DNA from 4 places in the Aeromonas oralensis genome. Region 2 is predicted to be linked to each of the others. Evidence: riboswitches for the same ligand, from Rfam matches in the RefSeq annotation. Region 2 holds a riboswitch; each other region holds the start of a gene.
What was found. A riboswitch is a leader RNA that binds a small molecule or an ion and turns the genes downstream of it on or off. The one in region 2 is predicted to bind cyclic di-GMP.
Positions count from the first base shown of each region.

Region 1: another riboswitch for cyclic di-GMP. It lies ahead of ACPDZI_RS17015 (glycosyl hydrolase family 18 protein); the one in region 2 lies ahead of lafK (lateral flagellar response regulator transcription factor LafK).
Region 3: another riboswitch for cyclic di-GMP. It lies ahead of gbpA (N-acetylglucosamine-binding protein GbpA); the one in region 2 lies ahead of lafK (lateral flagellar response regulator transcription factor LafK).
Region 4: another riboswitch for cyclic di-GMP. It lies ahead of ACPDZI_RS04575 (glycosyl hydrolase family 18 protein); the one in region 2 lies ahead of lafK (lateral flagellar response regulator transcription factor LafK).

Region 1 is NZ_CP187186.1:3,676,201-3,680,410, forward strand. Features, by position in the region: gene ACPDZI_RS17015 (glycosyl hydrolase family 18 protein) at 1-1,587, opposite strand, end outside; cyclic di-GMP riboswitch class I at 1,736-1,821, opposite strand; gene ACPDZI_RS17020 (ExeM/NucH family extracellular endonuclease) at 2,118-4,210, shown strand, end outside.
Region 2 is NZ_CP187186.1:4,180,029-4,184,238, forward strand. Features, by position in the region: gene fliFL (lateral flagellar M-ring protein FliFL) at 1-458, opposite strand, end outside; gene lfiE (lateral flagellar hook-basal body complex protein LfiE) at 476-802, opposite strand; gene lafK (lateral flagellar response regulator transcription factor LafK) at 815-2,191, opposite strand; cyclic di-GMP riboswitch class I at 2,330-2,417, opposite strand; partial or broken gene lfhA (lateral flagellar biosynthesis protein LfhA) at 2,614-4,210, opposite strand, start outside.
Region 3 is NZ_CP187186.1:484,333-488,542, reverse strand. Features, by position in the region: gene ACPDZI_RS02415 (M3 family metallopeptidase) at 1-403, opposite strand, end outside; gene ACPDZI_RS02410 (methyl-accepting chemotaxis protein) at 699-2,396, shown strand; cyclic di-GMP riboswitch class I at 2,661-2,746, shown strand; gene gbpA (N-acetylglucosamine-binding protein GbpA) at 2,808-4,210, shown strand, end outside.
Region 4 is NZ_CP187186.1:925,916-930,125, reverse strand. Features, by position in the region: gene ACPDZI_RS04575 (glycosyl hydrolase family 18 protein) at 1-1,580, opposite strand, end outside; cyclic di-GMP riboswitch class I at 1,691-1,778, opposite strand; partial or broken gene ACPDZI_RS04570 (hybrid sensor histidine kinase/response regulator) at 1,953-4,210, opposite strand, start outside.

The DNA.
Region 1 (4,210 bases), 500 kb from region 2:
CCAGGCGCCGTGGAAGTCGTAGGTCATCAGGTTGACGTAGTCGAGGTACTGGGTGACCTGGAAGTTCTCCATGCCGCGCAGCAGGTAGGCCGAGGCCGGCGAGGCGATGGTCAGCATGTACTTGCGACCATCCTCGCTGCCGGCGCTGTCGAGCTTGTTGCGCAGGGTCTGCATCAGCACCTTGTAGTTGGCAAACAGCTTGCCGCGGCACTGGTTGGATAGCGGGAAGTCATTGGGGTTGCCCGCATCCTTCATGGAGGTGGGGTATTCGTAGTCGACGTCGACCCCGTCAAAGCCGTACTGACGGATGAAGCTCACCGCCGAGTTGGCAAAGGCGTTGATGCCGTCATTGTTGACCGAGCAGTCACCCTTGGTGGTAGCGGTATAGAAGCCGCGGGTATCGGCCCAGCCCCCCACCGAGATCAGGGTCTTCACGTCCGGATACTGCTTCTTGTACTTCGACAGCAGGTTGAAGTGGCCCTTGTAGGCAAACTCCGGATCCATCTCGGCACCCGGCACGCCGTCCCAGGTCATCTTGGTCGCCGAGTCGTCCACCTTGATGGTGTGGCTCTGCTCGTCCACCGCCGCGAAAGCGTAGTTGATGTGGGTGATCTTGTCCCAGGGGATGTCGCTCACCAGATAGGAGGGCAAGCCGTTCTTGCCGGTACGCCAGGAGGTGAAATAACCGATGACCCGACGGGCGTGATCATCCCCCATGCACTCGTAACCGTCCGGGCGGTAGATCTGGCGAATGTCGCAGGAGAGGTTGCCACCGGTGGGCGGCAGGGCTGCCTCTTCCACCTGTACGTCGACCTGGCTCGATTCGCCGCTCAGGTTCTCCTTGTCGGTCGCCACCAGCTTGAGGCCGGCCAGCCCCTTGCTCTGGGGCGTCCAGTTCACCTGCCAGGGGGCACTGGTGTCTTCACCCACCTTCTTGCCATCGACGAACAGCTCGACCCTGGCGACGTCGTTGTTGGCATCGGTGACGTTGCCGCTCACCGCCACGCTGCGACCCAGGGTCACCTTGGCGCCGCTGGCCGGGCTGCTGATGCTCACCTTGGGCGCCTCCGGCGCCACCACGGCGGCGACGTTGAAGCTCGAATCCGCCTCGCTCAGCACCTTGCCATCTTTATCCAATGCCCGTGCCTTGAGGGCATGGGCGCCGACACCGGCGGCACTCCAGCTGCCGTTCCAGGGCGAGGCGCTCGCCGTGGCGACCAGCTTGCCGTCGATGAGGTATTCCACCCGAACCAGCGCCGTCACCGGGCCGCTCAGGGTCACCACCAGCGCGACGCTGGCCCCCTCGTTGAAACTGGCGCCGGCAGCTGGCGAGCTGACGGCTACGCCGAGTGCCGGGGGCGGCACGTCCCCGCCATACAGCTTCCAGGCATCGGCCCAGACCACCCCCACTCCGGGAGCGTAGTGATAGGGCGAGGCCCCGCACCAGCCGGAGTAGGGAAATTCTTTGCACTCATAGAGATTGCCGACGTTGCTGACGATGTCGCCGGCCTTGTAGGCAGTACCGGCCTGATAGGCGGGATAGGCAGCCTGTGCCCAGGCGGGCATGGCAGCCAAAGCCACCAGCATGGCAAGCCTGCTGGGCCTTAGGGTCTGTTGCATATTGTTATCTTCCTTGTTTTGTCTTGGCATTGGTCACCAAGGCAAAGAACAAGCGCAACCTGTGTGATGGGCGCAGACAACTGGCAATGGACCTGCCACAAACGTCACCCTCACCCTGGGAAGCCCCGCTATCTGGATCGCGCGATCTGAAGACCGGAGGCATTGCGTCCCGGCATCTCGACCGGTTTGCCCTTTACCTGGGTTCCGTGAGGAACAAGCCGAGTATAGGAATCAACCAGCCGAGTCTCAATCTTCATTCTCGAGGAAAAATATGTGGATGCCAGCCAGATCACATTTTCACTGATGTGACAAAATAACTCTTTTGTCATTAATTTCATACTGTTAGCCAAGTCAAAAAAACCGGCATTGCCCTCATTTGTATCCCCGTAATGTGCGTTGGCTCACTGGTATGACATGCCAGAAATGTGACAATGCGCGCCCTTGGCCGATGTGCCAAGGCTATGGAAACACTGGCAAAAAATAAAAAAGGAACAGTTATGAAAGGAACACGTACCCTGCTGTCGCTGGCCGTGGGGCTTGCGCTCGCCTCCCCGTCCGTCTATGCCGCCGGCTTCAGCTGCCCGGCCGACAGCGCCCTCACCCCGATCCCGGTCATTCAGGGCAGCGGCGACAAGAGCCCGCTCATTCCCGCCGACAAGTTCGAAAGCCCCCAGAGTGTCATGGTCAAGGCAGTGGTCTCTGGCCTCGGCGAGAGCCTCAACAAGGGGTTCTACCTGCTGGATGTGCAGGGCGACGGCAACCCCCAGACCTCGGACGGCATCTTCGTCTTCCTGAACGACAAGAACTTCGCCAGCAAGTACCCGGACATCAAGCCGGGTGCCGAAGTCTGCCTGGAGGCCAAGGTCGAAGAGTATTACAACCACACCCAGCTCAAGCCGGTGTTTGACAGCGGCACCCCGCGCCTGCAGGTCGTCGCCCAGGGCTCGGTCCCGGCCGCCATCCCGCTGCGGGTGCTGGAAAACGAAACCCTGGCCCGGGCGCTGGAGCGCCACGAAGGGATGCGGGTACGGCTCGACGCCGACAGCGCGCTCAAAATCAGCCGCAACTTCAGCTATGACTACGCCGCCCGGCGCAACAACCTGGTGCTCTCCCACCAGGCGCCGCTGATGAAACCGACCCAGCTGCACGACGCCGACAGCAAGGCCGCCAAGGCACTGGCCAAGGCCAACGCCGGCAACCGGGTGTTCCTCGAATCGGACTTCAAGGCCGCCGACGGCAAACTACCCTGGCTGCCGGCCTGGGAGCCGGAGCAGGGTTACCTGCGCATCGGCGACGCCCCGGTCAATCTGGACGCCATGGTGGGCTACAGCTACAACGAGTACCGGCTGATCGTGCCGCAGGATCAGGTGATCACCGCCGGCGATCTGCTGCGCACCAGCGACAACGACCGCCAGAGCGCCCCGGCCCGTGCCGACGGCACCGATCTGCGCGTCGGCAGCTTCAACGTGCTCAACTACTTCACCAGCCACTCCAGCGTGGGCGGTGCCCTCAACGTGCTGTGCAAGGATCAGGCGGATGCAGACAGCGCCAAGGGCTGCAACCGGGGCGCCAAGAATCTGGAAGATTTCCAGAAGCAGCGCACCAAGATCGTCAACGCCATCACCGAGATGGATGCCGACCTGCTCGGCCTGATGGAGATGGAGAACAACGGCTTTGACAGCCACTCCGCCATCAGCGACCTGGTACAGGCCCTCAACGCCCAGCAGAAAGAGGCGGGCAAGCAGTACGCCTTCGTCACCCTGCCCAAGGCGCTGCTGCAGGGCGAGCACTACTTCGGTGGCGACGCCATCATGGTGGCCATGATCTACCGGCCGGCCAAGCTGGCACCGCAAGGGGACGCCAACGTCATCACCCTGCCGGTGCAGAAATACCTGGATGCCAAAGGGGTCGAGAAACAGGCCTCCCAGCGTGACTCCCTGGTGCAGACCTTCACCGTCGAGGGCAGCAAGGATCCGCTGACCCTGGTGGTCAACCATCTGAAGTCCAAGGGTTCAGGCTGCCTGGAAAACCTGGACGGCAAGGAGCCGGCCGATCTGCAGGGCAAGTGCACCGAGTTCCGGGTCAGCGCCGCCAAGGTGCTGGGCGAGGCGGTGAGCAAGCTGCCCGGCCAGGTGCTGCTGGTGGGCGACTTCAACTCCTACGCCCGGGAAGATGCGATCCGGGTGCTGACCGACTATGTGCCGACCGACGGCCAGCGCAAGATAGTCTCCGCCTCCCAGACCTTCCTCGGTGACCAGGTCTTTGAGCAGACCGGCAGCGAAGTGGCCAAGAGCTACGGCCTGGTGGACATGAACGTCAAGTTCAACAAGGAGAAGGCCATCTCCTACAGCTACGAGGCCGAGCTCGGCACCCTGGACTATGCCCTCGCCAACCCGGCGCTGGCCGGCAAGGTGATCGCCGTGGCCGACTGGCACATCAACTCGTTCGAGAGCAACCTGTTCGAATACGGCCGGGACTTCTCCGGCGACATGATCAAGTCGGACAACCCGTTCAGCGCCTCCGACCACGATCCCATCATCGTCGACCTCAAGCTGCAAGAGGAGAGCAACGGCGGTGGCGGAGCCATGGG
Region 2 (4,210 bases):
ATGATGGTTCTCGCCAGCTCCCCTTCCAGCGCATGCCGGTAACGGGCTCCCTCCATGAACTCGCTGGTCCCGAGGCCGGTCACATTGTCCAGTCCTTCCAGACCAGCGGGCATGGCGGCCCTTACCCCTCTGGCCGCCAGCGCCATGCGCACATGGGCCAGCTGATTTTCTGGCACCAGGATCTGACCGGAGCTCTTCTCCAGCCTGAATGGCACCTGCTCTTTTTCCAACATCTCCATGATGTTGGCCGTGTCATACAACTCCTGCTTGCCGTAAAGAGGGACGTAGTTCTTGCTGGAGGTCCACAGGATCACCACGATGGTGCCCGCCACGATGGCGGCGAGCAGCGCTATGGTCAGGATGGATTTGTTGTCACGGGACAGACTGCGCCAGTTGCGCAACCCCTCCTGGACGCGTGTTCTGAAGGAATCCGAAGCCCCTTGCGGGGACGTTACCAGTTCAGTCATCACTTACCTCAGAGTGGCATACGCATAATGTCGTCGAAACCGGTCATCAGCTTGTTTCGCACCTGCATGAGGGCGGAGAAACTGAGGCCCGCTTTCTGGCTGGCGACCATGGCACCAACCAGATCATCGCTCTGACCCGCATCCACGGCAGTCATCAGCCGTGAGGCGATATTTTGTTGTTCGTTGACCCGGCCAACCACATCGCGCATGGCGTCACCGAATGATACGTTCGAGACATCATTTGATTCGATAACAGGGGTTTGGCTGGCGACTCGCTGCATCTCCTGCATCTGCTGCAAGAGCGTCACCTGTGATGACATCATTTCAATCTTCACTCGGTTTATCCCTTAGTTTTGAAGCTGCTGCTCAATATCTATGCCCTGCTCACGCATGGCCGCCAGCTTGTATCTCAGTGCCCGGGTCGTCATCCCAAGGGCTTCAGCCGTGCGGGTCCGATGGCCGCGAAAGCGGCGCAAGGTCTCTAGTACAAATTGAAATTCTGCGTAGCGGCGAGTCTCACTCAGCCCTTCCGGGGCGGAAAGCACTTCCGGCAACGCATCGTCGGATTCAATGGTGTAACTGGGCAGCATCAAATCGACGGCCTGAATATGCAATCCGCGAGCCATGATTAATGAACGTTGTATGACATTGTCCAACTCCCTGACATTGCCGGGCCAGCCGTATGTCAGCAGTTGCTTGCGCGCATTTTCACTGAGGCGATAGCCCTGCTGCGGGGCATGCCGTTCAATGAAGTATTCCGCCAGCGGCAATATGTCGTCGGGGCGCTCGCGCAATGCAGGCCAGCTCATGGGCAACACATCAAGGCGGTAAAACAGATCTTCCCGAAACTGACCTGCCGTGACGAGGGTACGTAGATCCTTGTTGCTGGCAGCGATGATCCGGACATCCAGCGAAATGGTTTGGTGGCTGCCGAGCCGTTCAACTTCTTTCTCCTGCAAGACCCGCAGCAATTTTGCCTGCAGCGTCAACGGCAGTTCGGAGATTTCGTCGAGCAACAGCGTGCCTCCCTGGGCCTGCTCGAATTTCCCGGCTTGGGCTCCCGTTGCACCGGTAAACGCGCCCTTATTGTGACCAAACAAAATGGACTCGAGCATGGATTCGGGGATAGCTGCGCAGTTGATGGCAACGAATGGTCGACCGGACCGGCTGGACATATCGTGGATATAACGGGCCAATCGCTCCTTGCCGGTACCGGACTCACCACCAATCAGAATGGTGGCAGGGGTCTTGGCCGCGCGGCGGGCCAGTTGCAGTACCTGCAGGCTCATGGCGGAGACAGCGATCAGATTGGGAATGGATTGACGCAAACGCAGCGCCCCCTTCACCGCATCAACCATCTGCTGGCCACTGAAGGGTTTGATGATGTAGTCGATGGCCCCCGCCCGCATCGCTTCCGCCGCAAGATAGGCTTGATGTTCGTTGACCAACACCAGGCAATCAGTACCACTGAAATCATGTACCAATTGCGGACCGGCTTCGGTCATGGCATCCATATCGAGCAGGATCAGATTAACTGAATTATCAGCGAGAATTAATTTTGATTTGCTGATGGAATCAACACAGGAAATGTTATAGCCATGGGCCAACAATATTCCTGCAATATCGTTTCCATTTGATAACGAAGAGCCAATCAATAACAAATGGGGAGCACTCTCAATAGCGATTGGCCTTGAGTTTTTTTTAGTAGATAAATCCGAAAGCATAGGAACCCGAACCCGTGATTGTGGACAAACCAATCAACAGAACTGATGTGTCAAAAATAAAAGCGCACCATCCCCAAAAGGCGCCAAAAAAGACGTCATCTATTGGGTGAGAAGTGATATCAAGGCGGTGACAATGGCCTTGGTAACCCCGCTATCATTAGCATTCCTGCTATTAGACCGGAGGCTTTGCGTCCTGACTTTTCAGTTCAGTTTGCCTTTATCATGCGACTGTCCGTATTGGGACAAGGCAGCACCACCTATTCGGTGGGAGCTGCATGGCACATGTGAATTGTTATATTTGTTATTTATTTTTAACATCAAGTGCGTCAAAAACAGTCACATCATAACGGCTTCCAATGACAATTCAAGTAGATATGCGGAATATCATCTTCCCGTCAGTTCATTAACATGGCAGTTCCGCTTCAGCCCAAGGTACCAATAACTTCCACCCGTAAATCCTCCGGAATTTCATTATAAGAGAGCACTTTGAGGCCTTTTGAAAATGAACGGGCATAACGTGCCATCAGGGGGCGAAGTTGAGGCATGACCACCAGCACGGGAGCATGTCCCTGCTGTTGCAATTGCTCCTTCACCAGCGGCATGTTTTGCTGCAATTGCGCCAGCAACTGGGGATCAACCGGAAAACTGTCCAGCTGGATCTTGCCTTGCTGCTGGGACTGGTTCATGGCCGCCAGCAAGGTTTGCTCCAGCCGATCATCCAGCGTAAAGGTGGCCAGTACATCCCGGTTGCCGATGGCCTGTCTGACAATCTGGCGCTTGAGCGCACAACGCACATCGGAGGCCAGCAGAACCGGATCCTTGGTTAACTCACTCGCATCCAGCAAGGTAGTGGCAATGGTGCGGATATCGGTCAGGCTGATCTGCTCCTTGAGCAGTTGACGAAAAACTCGCAATTGCTGCATTTGGGTCAGCGCCAGATTCAGTTCTTCCGCCAGACGGGGAGACTGGGTAGCCAGGTGCTGGCCGAGCTTGCCGACCTCGTCATGACCGAACAACCCATCCAATTGCTCCCTGAGCAGCTTGCTTGCATGAGTGGCGATGACTGTCGCAGAATCGACCACCGAATAGCCCAGGTTCAGCGCCTTGGCCTTGTTCTCAGGCGAGATCCAGACTGCACTCATGCCATAGGCCGGATCCTGGGTCAGCTCACCGTCCAGCGCACCATAGGTTTCACCACTGCTGATCGCCATCAGTCGCTGGCAATCCACGTTACCGGTCGCCAGCCCTACACCTGACAGCTTGATCCGGTATTGATCCGGCTGCAGTTGCAGGTTGTCACGTACCCGGATTTCGGGCAGCAGAAAACCATACTGCTCTGACAAGGTTTTACGAATGCCCCGCACCCGAGCCAGCAATTCTGCCCCCTTGTCGGCCTCAGCCAGTGGTACCAGTCGATAACCCAGTTCAATGGCAACCGCATCCACCGGCAGCAAATCCTGCCACTCCAGCCCCTGCGGTTCCGGCTGAACCAGCTGACGAGTCAATTCTTGCGCGGCATCCAGATCCGGTTCATTGGCCCGACGCTTGCTCACGCTCCAGCCAGCCCAGGCCAGTACGGCCGCGAAGCTGAGGAATGCCAGCATGGGCATACCGGGTACCAGACCCAGGATCAGCATGATGGCAGCCGCAGTGTAGATTACCCGGGGCGATGCCAGGATCTGCTGACCCACCTGATCAGACATCTCTCCTTCATCACTGACCCGGGTCACTATGATGGCCGCCGCAGTGGACATCAGCAGGGAGGGGATCTGGGCAACCAGACCATCACCGATAGTGAGCAGTGCATAGCTCTGGAACGCCTCAGCAACTGGCAGAGAGTGCTGGAAGATACCGATGGCCAAACCGCCAACCAGGTTGATGATGAGTACCAGCAGACCGGCAATGGCATCACCACGCACGAATTTGGACGCTCCATCCATCGCACCGTAGAAATCCGCTTCCCTCGCGATCTCATCACGCCTTGCTCGCGCCTGATACTGATCCATGGTCCCAGCATTG
Region 3 (4,210 bases), 1.1 Mb from region 2:
TGGCGGCGGGCAGGCTGCCGGCCACCTGCCGGCCCTGCTCGTCCAGCAAGGTCAGCTTAAGCTCCCGGCGGCGGGCAAACAGCGCCGCCTCGGCGGCCACCAGTTCGTCCATCAGGGCGGCGGCCTGAGGATCTTCGATGACGTTGCACTCGAAGAAGGCGATCCAGCCCCCCAGACCGCGCTTGAGCTCGGTCTCCTCGGCCTGGGCCTGCATCTGCCGCAGTACCGGCAGGCGCGCCGGATCGGCGCAGAACGCCTTGTAGGCCTGCTCGGCAGCGGTGAAGCCGGCCTGATCGTCGCTGGTGCCCATGTAGGTGGACCAGAACAGATCCTCCTTGCGCTTGTGTACCTGCAGGTAGTCGGCGTTGAGCTGGTTGAGATAATTCCTGGCAATGGAACTCATAACTTCCCTCTTGTTATGGGGCGGCCGCGAGGGCGCCCACTCCTTTTTGGTGAAATGCCAACTCATTCACATTTTCTGCAAATTGAGCAGACAAATAGTGCGCCGGGATGCGCGCCATCACGCTATCAAAAGCGAGGGTTTCTGTCTGCTGGCTATACTGATTGTCAAACTGCTCAATTGGCGTTTTATAGCCCCAAGCCATTGAAAGTTAATTAAATGTTAATAACAAAATAATCAGGGCCAGCCGACGGACTGGCCACCACCAGACCCGCACGGGAAAGTTAAGGAAGAGACTATGTTCAAGCTCGGTGATATTGCCGTGAGCCGCAAACTGATGCTGTTGCTCTCACTGGCGCTGATCGGTTTCATCGCACTGCTGCTCATCTCGGCCAGTGCCCTGCATCGCAACCTGATGAGTGAACGGGAAGCCAGGCTGCAGGCCGTGCTGGACCTGGCCATGAGCCGGATCCAGACGCTGGCTGCCACCCTGCCGGCCCCTCAGGCCCAGGCCGAAGCCAAGGCCATGCTCAACAGCATGCGCTTTGACGGCGACAACTACCTGTTCGTGCTGGACGAGAACCGCCGGATGGTGGTGCACCCCGTCAGGCCCGAGCTGGTCGGCCAGCAGATGGGCGAGAGCGGCACCGCCACCGCCGGCGTCCACTGGCAGCAGATGGTGGATCTCGGCAAAGGGGGCCACAGCGGCCGGCTGGAATACAAGTGGATCTCCCCCTCCGGCGAGGCGGCCCAGAAGATGTCGCTGGTGGCCGGTTATCAGCCCTGGGGCTGGATCCTCGGCTCCGGTGTGTTGCTGCAGGACATCCAGGCCACCATCTGGTCCCAGTATCAGCTGATGGGGGGCGCTACCTTGCTGGTTACCCTGCTGATGGGGCTGCTGGGCTTTGCCATCAGCCGCTCCATCGTCAATCCGCTGGCCGAGATCAACCGGGCCATGCAACAGGTGGCCGCCGGCGATCTGGTGGTGAGCATCCCGGTGCACGGCAAGGATGAGCTGGGCGCCGTCGCCAGCTGCACTAATCAGGGGCTCAACGCCATTCGCCGTGCTCTGCTGGAGGCGAGCCAGGGGGCCCGCAACGTGGCGGATGCAGCCCTGCGCATCGCCGCCTCCGCCGAGCAGACCAACCAGGCGGTCAACAGCCAGCGAGATCAGCTGGCCCAGCTCGCCACCGCCATGAACGAGATGAGCGCCACCATCGCAGACGTGGCAGGGCACGCCGAGAACACCGCCCGCGACACCCAGGACGCCACCAGCGAAGCCGGCCTTGGCAACCGTGACGTGCACGCCAGCGTGCACGGCATCCAGGCGCTGGCCACCGAGGTGGAGCAGGCTACCCTGCAGGTCAACCAGCTCAAGGAGGGGGTGATGCAGATAAGCGAGGTGACGGCGGTCATCAGCGCCATCTCGGAGCAGACCAACCTGCTGGCCCTCAACGCCGCCATCGAGGCGGCCCGTGCCGGCGAGCAGGGCCGCGGTTTTGCCGTGGTGGCCGACGAGGTGCGCCAGCTGGCCAGCCGCACCCGCCAGTCCACAGAGGAGATCCAGAGCACCATCGCCCAGCTGCAACAGCGGGCGGTGACCGCCGCCAGCGCCATGGACGCCAGCCGCAAGCTGGCGGAGAGCAGTGTCAGCCAGTCGGAGAAGGCAGGCCAGGATCTCTCCCTCATCGTCAACCATATCCAGCACGTCAGCGACATGGCGACCCAGATAGCGACCGCGGCGGAGCAGCAGAGCATGGTGGCGGAGGACATGAACCGCAATGTCAGCGGCATCAACGACTCGGCGCTGGAGATGTCCCAGTCTGCCTCCCAGCTGGCCCAGGAGAGCGAGCTGCTGGCCGGACTTTCGCGCAGCCTGGACGAGCGGCTGGCGGTATTCAAACTCGGCAGCGCCATCGACCAGCAGCTTGAGCAGCGGCTCGCCCCTCTGCATCGGCAGGTGAGCCCGGCCGAACGCCCTCGCGCTCGCCACTGATCCGTCCTGCCCTGTCGCAACACACGCCCCCGTCAGCCCGGCTGACGGGGGCGTTCTTCATTGATGAAAAATGCCGATTTTTTGCATCTTGTCGGCCTGTTCGACGACATTAATATGGCAACGCTCAGTTATCATCCATTTAAAAACAAATAGTTAAGTGTTTGCTCTACTCCGATGAGGTCAAGCTGTAAAGATTTACACTTAATTATTTAATCAAAAATAGTCATGATGGGTTGTCGCCAAGCGCGACACCATGACCCTTCAATAGTCATTTGGCAAACTGGTCGAAAGGCCAGGACGCAAAGCCTCCGGTCTAAAGACATCTCGTCAAAGATAGCGGGGCTGCAACAGAGTGTTTCGGGGGAAACCCCTGCCAAGTTGACTGCCCACATCTGTCGAACAGAGGAATGTATGGCAGCAAAAATCCAACTCAATCACGTCGCTGCAACGCTGGCCTTGCTGGTCAGTGGCAGCGTGTTCGCCCACGGCTATATCAGCCAGCCGGAATCGCGCAACTACCTGTGCAAGACCGGCGGCAACAGCCAGTGCGGCGCGGTGCAATGGGAGCCCCAGAGCGTGGAAGGCCCCTCGGGCTTCCCGAATGGTGGGCCTGCCGACGGCCAGATCGCCTCGGCTGGCAGCGCCAGCTGGGGCGAGCTGAACGCCCAGACCAGCGACCGCTGGACCCGCCGCGAGGTACAGGCCGGCCCCTTCTCCATCAGCTGGACCTTCACCGCCAACCACGTCACCCGCAACTGGCGCTACTACCTCACCAAGCAGGACTGGAATCCGAACCAGCCGCTGACCCGCGCCGCCTTCGAGCTCACCCCTTTCTGCGTAGTGGACGGCAACATGACCCAGCCGCCCAAGCAGGTCACCCACCAGTGCAACCTGCCCCAGCGCACCGGCTATCAGGTGATCCTGGGGGTGTGGGAAGTGGGGGACACCAGCAACAGCTTCTATAACGTGATCGACGCCAACTTCAAGGGCGGCACCCAGCCACCGCTGGCCTGGAGCCAGGGCGGCACCATCTACCCTTCCACCGAGCTGGCGGTCGGCGACAAGGCCAGAACCCTGGTGTTCGATGCCAATGGCGTACGCCCCGATCTGCAGACCGAGCTGACCATCGCCAGCCCGGAGCAGGGCCAGAAGAACAACTGGACCCACGCTCTGGCGAGCAAGATCAATGCAGAGCAGAGTCTGATCCGGGCCGGCCAGCAGAGCGGCGAAGGCCAGTTCAACCCCGTCTACGGCCAGAACCCGGTCTACTTCAAGGCGGGCAGCGCACTGGAGCGGGTCGAGATCCAGCTCGAGCAACAGCAGCCGCCGGTGAGCAACGGCGTCAGCGTGAGCGGCCTGGAGAGCGACTACCTGCTCGACGAGGGCAAACTCACCCTCAACTTTACCGTGGCCGCCGAGGGCGATCTGACCGTCACCAACACCCTGTATGATCACGGTGGGGCCGCCAAGGGGCAGACCAGCGCCGACATCAAGGACAGCACTCACAGCTTCACCATGCCGCTGACCGGGCTCAGCGCCGGTCACCACCAGCTGGTGATCGAGGGCAAACCCAAGGCCGGTGGCGATGCGGTGCAGCAGACTCTGGATCTGATGCTCAAGGATCCGGCCGCCGGCGGTGACTACCAGTTCACCTTCCCGGACGGGCTCAAGTCCTACACCGACGGCACCAAGGTGCTGCAGCCCAAGAACGGCAAGGTCTACCAGTGCAAGCCCTTCCCCTATCGCGGCTGGTGCAGCCAGTGGTCGGCCAGTGCCACCCAGTATGAACCCGGGGTCGGCACCAATTGGCAGGA
Region 4 (4,210 bases), 1.5 Mb from region 2:
TTGACCGAGCGCTCGTCATCGAAGGTGATGAGCTCGCCGGTGGAAGCCTTGAACACGGACGGTGCCTCGGCCACTTCGTCATAGCTGTACTGCCAGTCGCCGGCCATCTTGCCCTTGGCGATGCCACGGTAGTCGATGACCCCCTTCTCCCAGATCCCTTCCGCTTCGGTCCCCGCAATCGGGCCGGTGGCGGTGCCGGTGAAGGGGTTGTTGCCCTGATACCCGCTGACGCCGGTCCAGCCGCGACCATACATGGCGGCACCCACCACCACCTTGCCCGGCTCGACGCCCTGACCCAGCAGCGCCTTGACCCCCTTGTCGGTGGTGTACTTGGTGTTGGGATCCCAGCTCGACTCGTAGAGCGCGGTCTGGTGACCCAGCCCGGTGTTGGTCCAGGCGCCGTTGAAGTCGTAGCTCATCAGGAAGATGTGATTCATGTATTGCTGGGCGGCGCGATAGTCTACCTTGGCAATCTTGTCACCGCCGGCGCTGATGGCGGAGGTGAGCTCATAGGTGCGACCGGTCTCTGCACTCAGCTCGTCGAGCATGGCGCGCAGCTCCTTCATCAAGAGCACATAGGTTTCGCCGTCGGAGGGGCTGCCGAGGTTGGGGTTGGCCCCCAGGCCCCCCGGGAATTCCCAGTCGATGTCCACCCCGTCGAAGAATTTCCAGGTCTGCAGATACTCCTTCACCGAGGCGACGAAGGTGTCGCGCTTGGTCTTGTCACCGAAGAAGAAGAAGGGGTCGGAGAGGGTCCAGCCACCGATGGAGGGGAGGATCTTCAGGTCCGGATAGGCCTTCTTGAGCGCCATCAGGTTGCCGAAGTTGCCCTTGTAGGGTTCGTCATAGGCGGTGAGATTCCCCTGCCCCATCTGGATGGCGGCCCAGGGATCGTGGATGGAGACCTTGAAGTCCTCGCGCCCGGCACAGGAGCGCTGCAGCGCCTCGAAGCTGCCGGAGATCTCTTTCAGGCTGTCGTTGATGCCGTTGCCACCGCAGATCGGGGTGAAGCCGTAGAGGATGTGGGTCAGGTTCTGGGCCGGGATCTTGTCTACGGTGAACTTGCGACCATAGACTCCCCACTCCACGTAGTAGGCCCCCATCACCTTGCCGGTCTTGTTGACGTAAGGCTTGTTGTTCTCCTTGAGCGGCGCCTTGAGCGGCAGCAGGTGGCTGCCGTCGGTGTCGGCCACCAGGATCTCTTTCTTGTCGGAGAGGGTGCATCCGTCGGCGTTGCACAGCGCCACCTGCATCTGGTAGCGGCCCCCCTTGGTGACCTTGAAGTTGGCGGTGCCGGAGGCGGACGCGGCGCCGGACCACACCTCCTTGCCGTCGAGCAGTACCTTGGCGGTCTGGCCGACATCACCGGACCAGAGGTTCCAGCTCACGCTGACCGGCGCGCCATCGGCGTGCACCTTGACCAGCTTGTTGTAGGAGGTGGCGGCTTGATCCACTTCGACGATAGCGAACTTGGTTTCGCCCCAGCCGATGATGGGTTTGCCGGGGGCGGCAGCGAAGGCGGAGGAGGCACACAGACCCCCGACCAACAACGCCAGTACGGAGGGTTTTGGACTTAACATAGTTGAATATCCTTATTTCGTTCTTGGAATAGATAACGAAAAAGGCAACGCAACCTGACAGGTAACGCAGACAACATCGCACCATGGCTTGGCCCATGGACGAAACAACCTGTGGTGGCCCCGCTATCTTAGGTACTGCTGACCCTTAGACCGGAAGCTTTGCGTCCCGGACTTTCATCCGGTTTGCCTTTTGCACAACTTGATTTGCGACAAAAATAATCGCGACCTGACTATAAGGGAGTCAAAGGAGGGAGGGCAAACCCCCGAGCGGTTATTAATAAACCACTTCTTATCGAAAATGAGCCTCAAACGAGAAGAAAAGGCACTTTTTTGTGTCAGAAAGTGCCGATCTTGCTGGTTGGGGGCCGTCGATTAAAATTCGGACGAATTCCCGGTTTCGTGATCATCATCAAGTTTGGCCGGCCGCAAGATGCTGTTCATCAGCGCCCGCAGCTTGAGCGGTTTGACCGGTTTGCTGATGTAGCCGTAGCCGTGTTCGCGGATCTGCGCCTGCAGCTCGCTCTTGCGATCCGCACTGATGATGATGCCGCCGATGTCGTTGCCGTGGGCGAGACGCAGCATGTGCAGCGCCTGCAGCCCGGTCTTGCCGTCGTCCAGATGGTAATCGGAGAGCACCAGCTGCGGCAGGAAGCCGCCGGCGATGAGATCCTCCGCCTGGGCCAGGCTCTGGGCGCAGACCACCTCACAGCCCCAGCGCCCCAGCAGGGAGTGCATGGCGATCAGGATGTCGCTCTCGTTGTCGATACAGAGTACCCGGATCCCCTCCAGCTGGCTGTCGCGCTGGGTGGGGGCCGCCACCTGCGTCGTTGCGACAGGACGGGTCGCCAGGTTGAGGGTGATGGCAAACACCGAGCCCGCCCCCGGCCAGCTACGCAGGGTCAGGTTGTGGCCGAGCACCAGGGCAATGCCGCGAGCGATGGCAAGGCCGAGCCCCAGCCCCTGCTCCCGCGCGGTGCGGGAGTGATCGAGGCGAGAGAACTCGTCGAAGATAGCCTCCTGCTTGTCGGCCGGAATGCCGGGGCCGTTGTCCCACACCTCGATGCGCACCTTGTCGCCGAGCCGGCGGCAGCCGAGCAGCACCCGCCCGCCCGGGTTGTAGCGAAAGGCGTTGGTGAGGAAGTTTTGCAGCACCCGCCGCAGCAGGCGCACGTCGCTGTAGACCGCGACACCGCTCTCCACCACCGAGAACTGGATCCCCCCGCCTGCGCCAGCACGCCAAACTCCGCCTTGAGGTTGTCGAACACGTCGCGCAGGGCGAAATCCAGTTTCTTGGCCTTGAACTTGCCCGCTTCGAGCCGCGAGATGTCGAGCAGATCGGTGATGAGATCCTCGGTCGCCCCCAGCGCGTCGTCGATGTGGCGGGCGATGCGGGCCGGCTCGTCTCGCCGGCGGCAGCATCTCCAACAGGGAGGAGGTAAACAGCTTGGCGGCGTTGAGCGGCTGGGTCAGATCGTGGCTCACCGCCGCCAGGAAACGGCTCTTGGAGTGGTTGGCCCGCTCCACCTGCTGGTTCACCAGCAGCAGCTGGCGGTTGAGCTCGGAGAGCTCGTGGGTGCGCTCGGCCACCCGCGCCTCCAGGTGTTCGTTGGCCTCGCGCAGCACCCGCTCGGCGTCGCGAAACGGGGTGATGTCGGTAAAGGTCATCACGAAGCCGCCCGCCGGCATGGGATTGCCCTGCATCTCGATCACCCGGCCATCGGGGCGCTCCCGCGCCGAAATGTGCTGGCTGCCGCGCTGCATGAAGGCCACCCGCCGCGCCACGTGGGCCTCGACATCGCCTGGGCCGCACAGCCCCTGTTCGGCGTTGTAGCGGATGATCTCCTCGATGGGGCGGCCCACCTGGATGAGGCCGGGCGGATAGTGGAACAGCTCGATGTAGCGCCGGTTCCAGGCCACCAGTTTCAGCTCCCTATCCACCACCGAGATCCCCTGCCCCATGTGTTCGATGGCCCCCTGCAGCAGGCCACGGTTGAAGCGAAACACGTCGGAGGCCTCGTCCACTATGGTGGCGATCTCTTCGAGCTGCATGTTGCGCCCCTGCAGGGCCGAGGCCAGCACCAGGCGGGCGGACGAGGTGCCGAACACCCCGGCCAGCAGCCGTTCGGTGTGGGCAATCAGCTCGGCGGAGGCCTGCATCTGGGGCGCCAGGGTGCCGCCCCGCTCGCCGGCGAAACGGCCGAAGGCGCGCTTGACCCGGCTAGAGCCGACGAAGCGGGCCGCCAGCATCTCCAGCTCCTTGACCGAGACCCGCGCCTGATAGAGCGCCGTGGTGTCGCGGCTCGGCTTGCCAACGAAGTTGGCCGCCTGCAGCCGCTCGCTCACCGCCGCCTGCGACAGCAGGGAGCCCGCCACATAGCCGATGAGGTTGAGCAACAGGCTCAGAAAGATGCACCAGGCCCCTAGGCTGAGATCGCGAAACGCCGGCCAGTCCGGCGGTGCCAGCAGGGCGGCCAGCGGCGAGCCGGCCAGCAGGCCGCTCTCCGCCAGCAGGGTGGCGAACCAGAGGCTGACCCCGAGAGCGAGACCAAGGTAGACCCCCTTGCGATTGCCGTGCCGCCAGTAGAGGCCGAGCAGCAGCGCCGGCGCAAACTGCGCCACGGCACCGAACG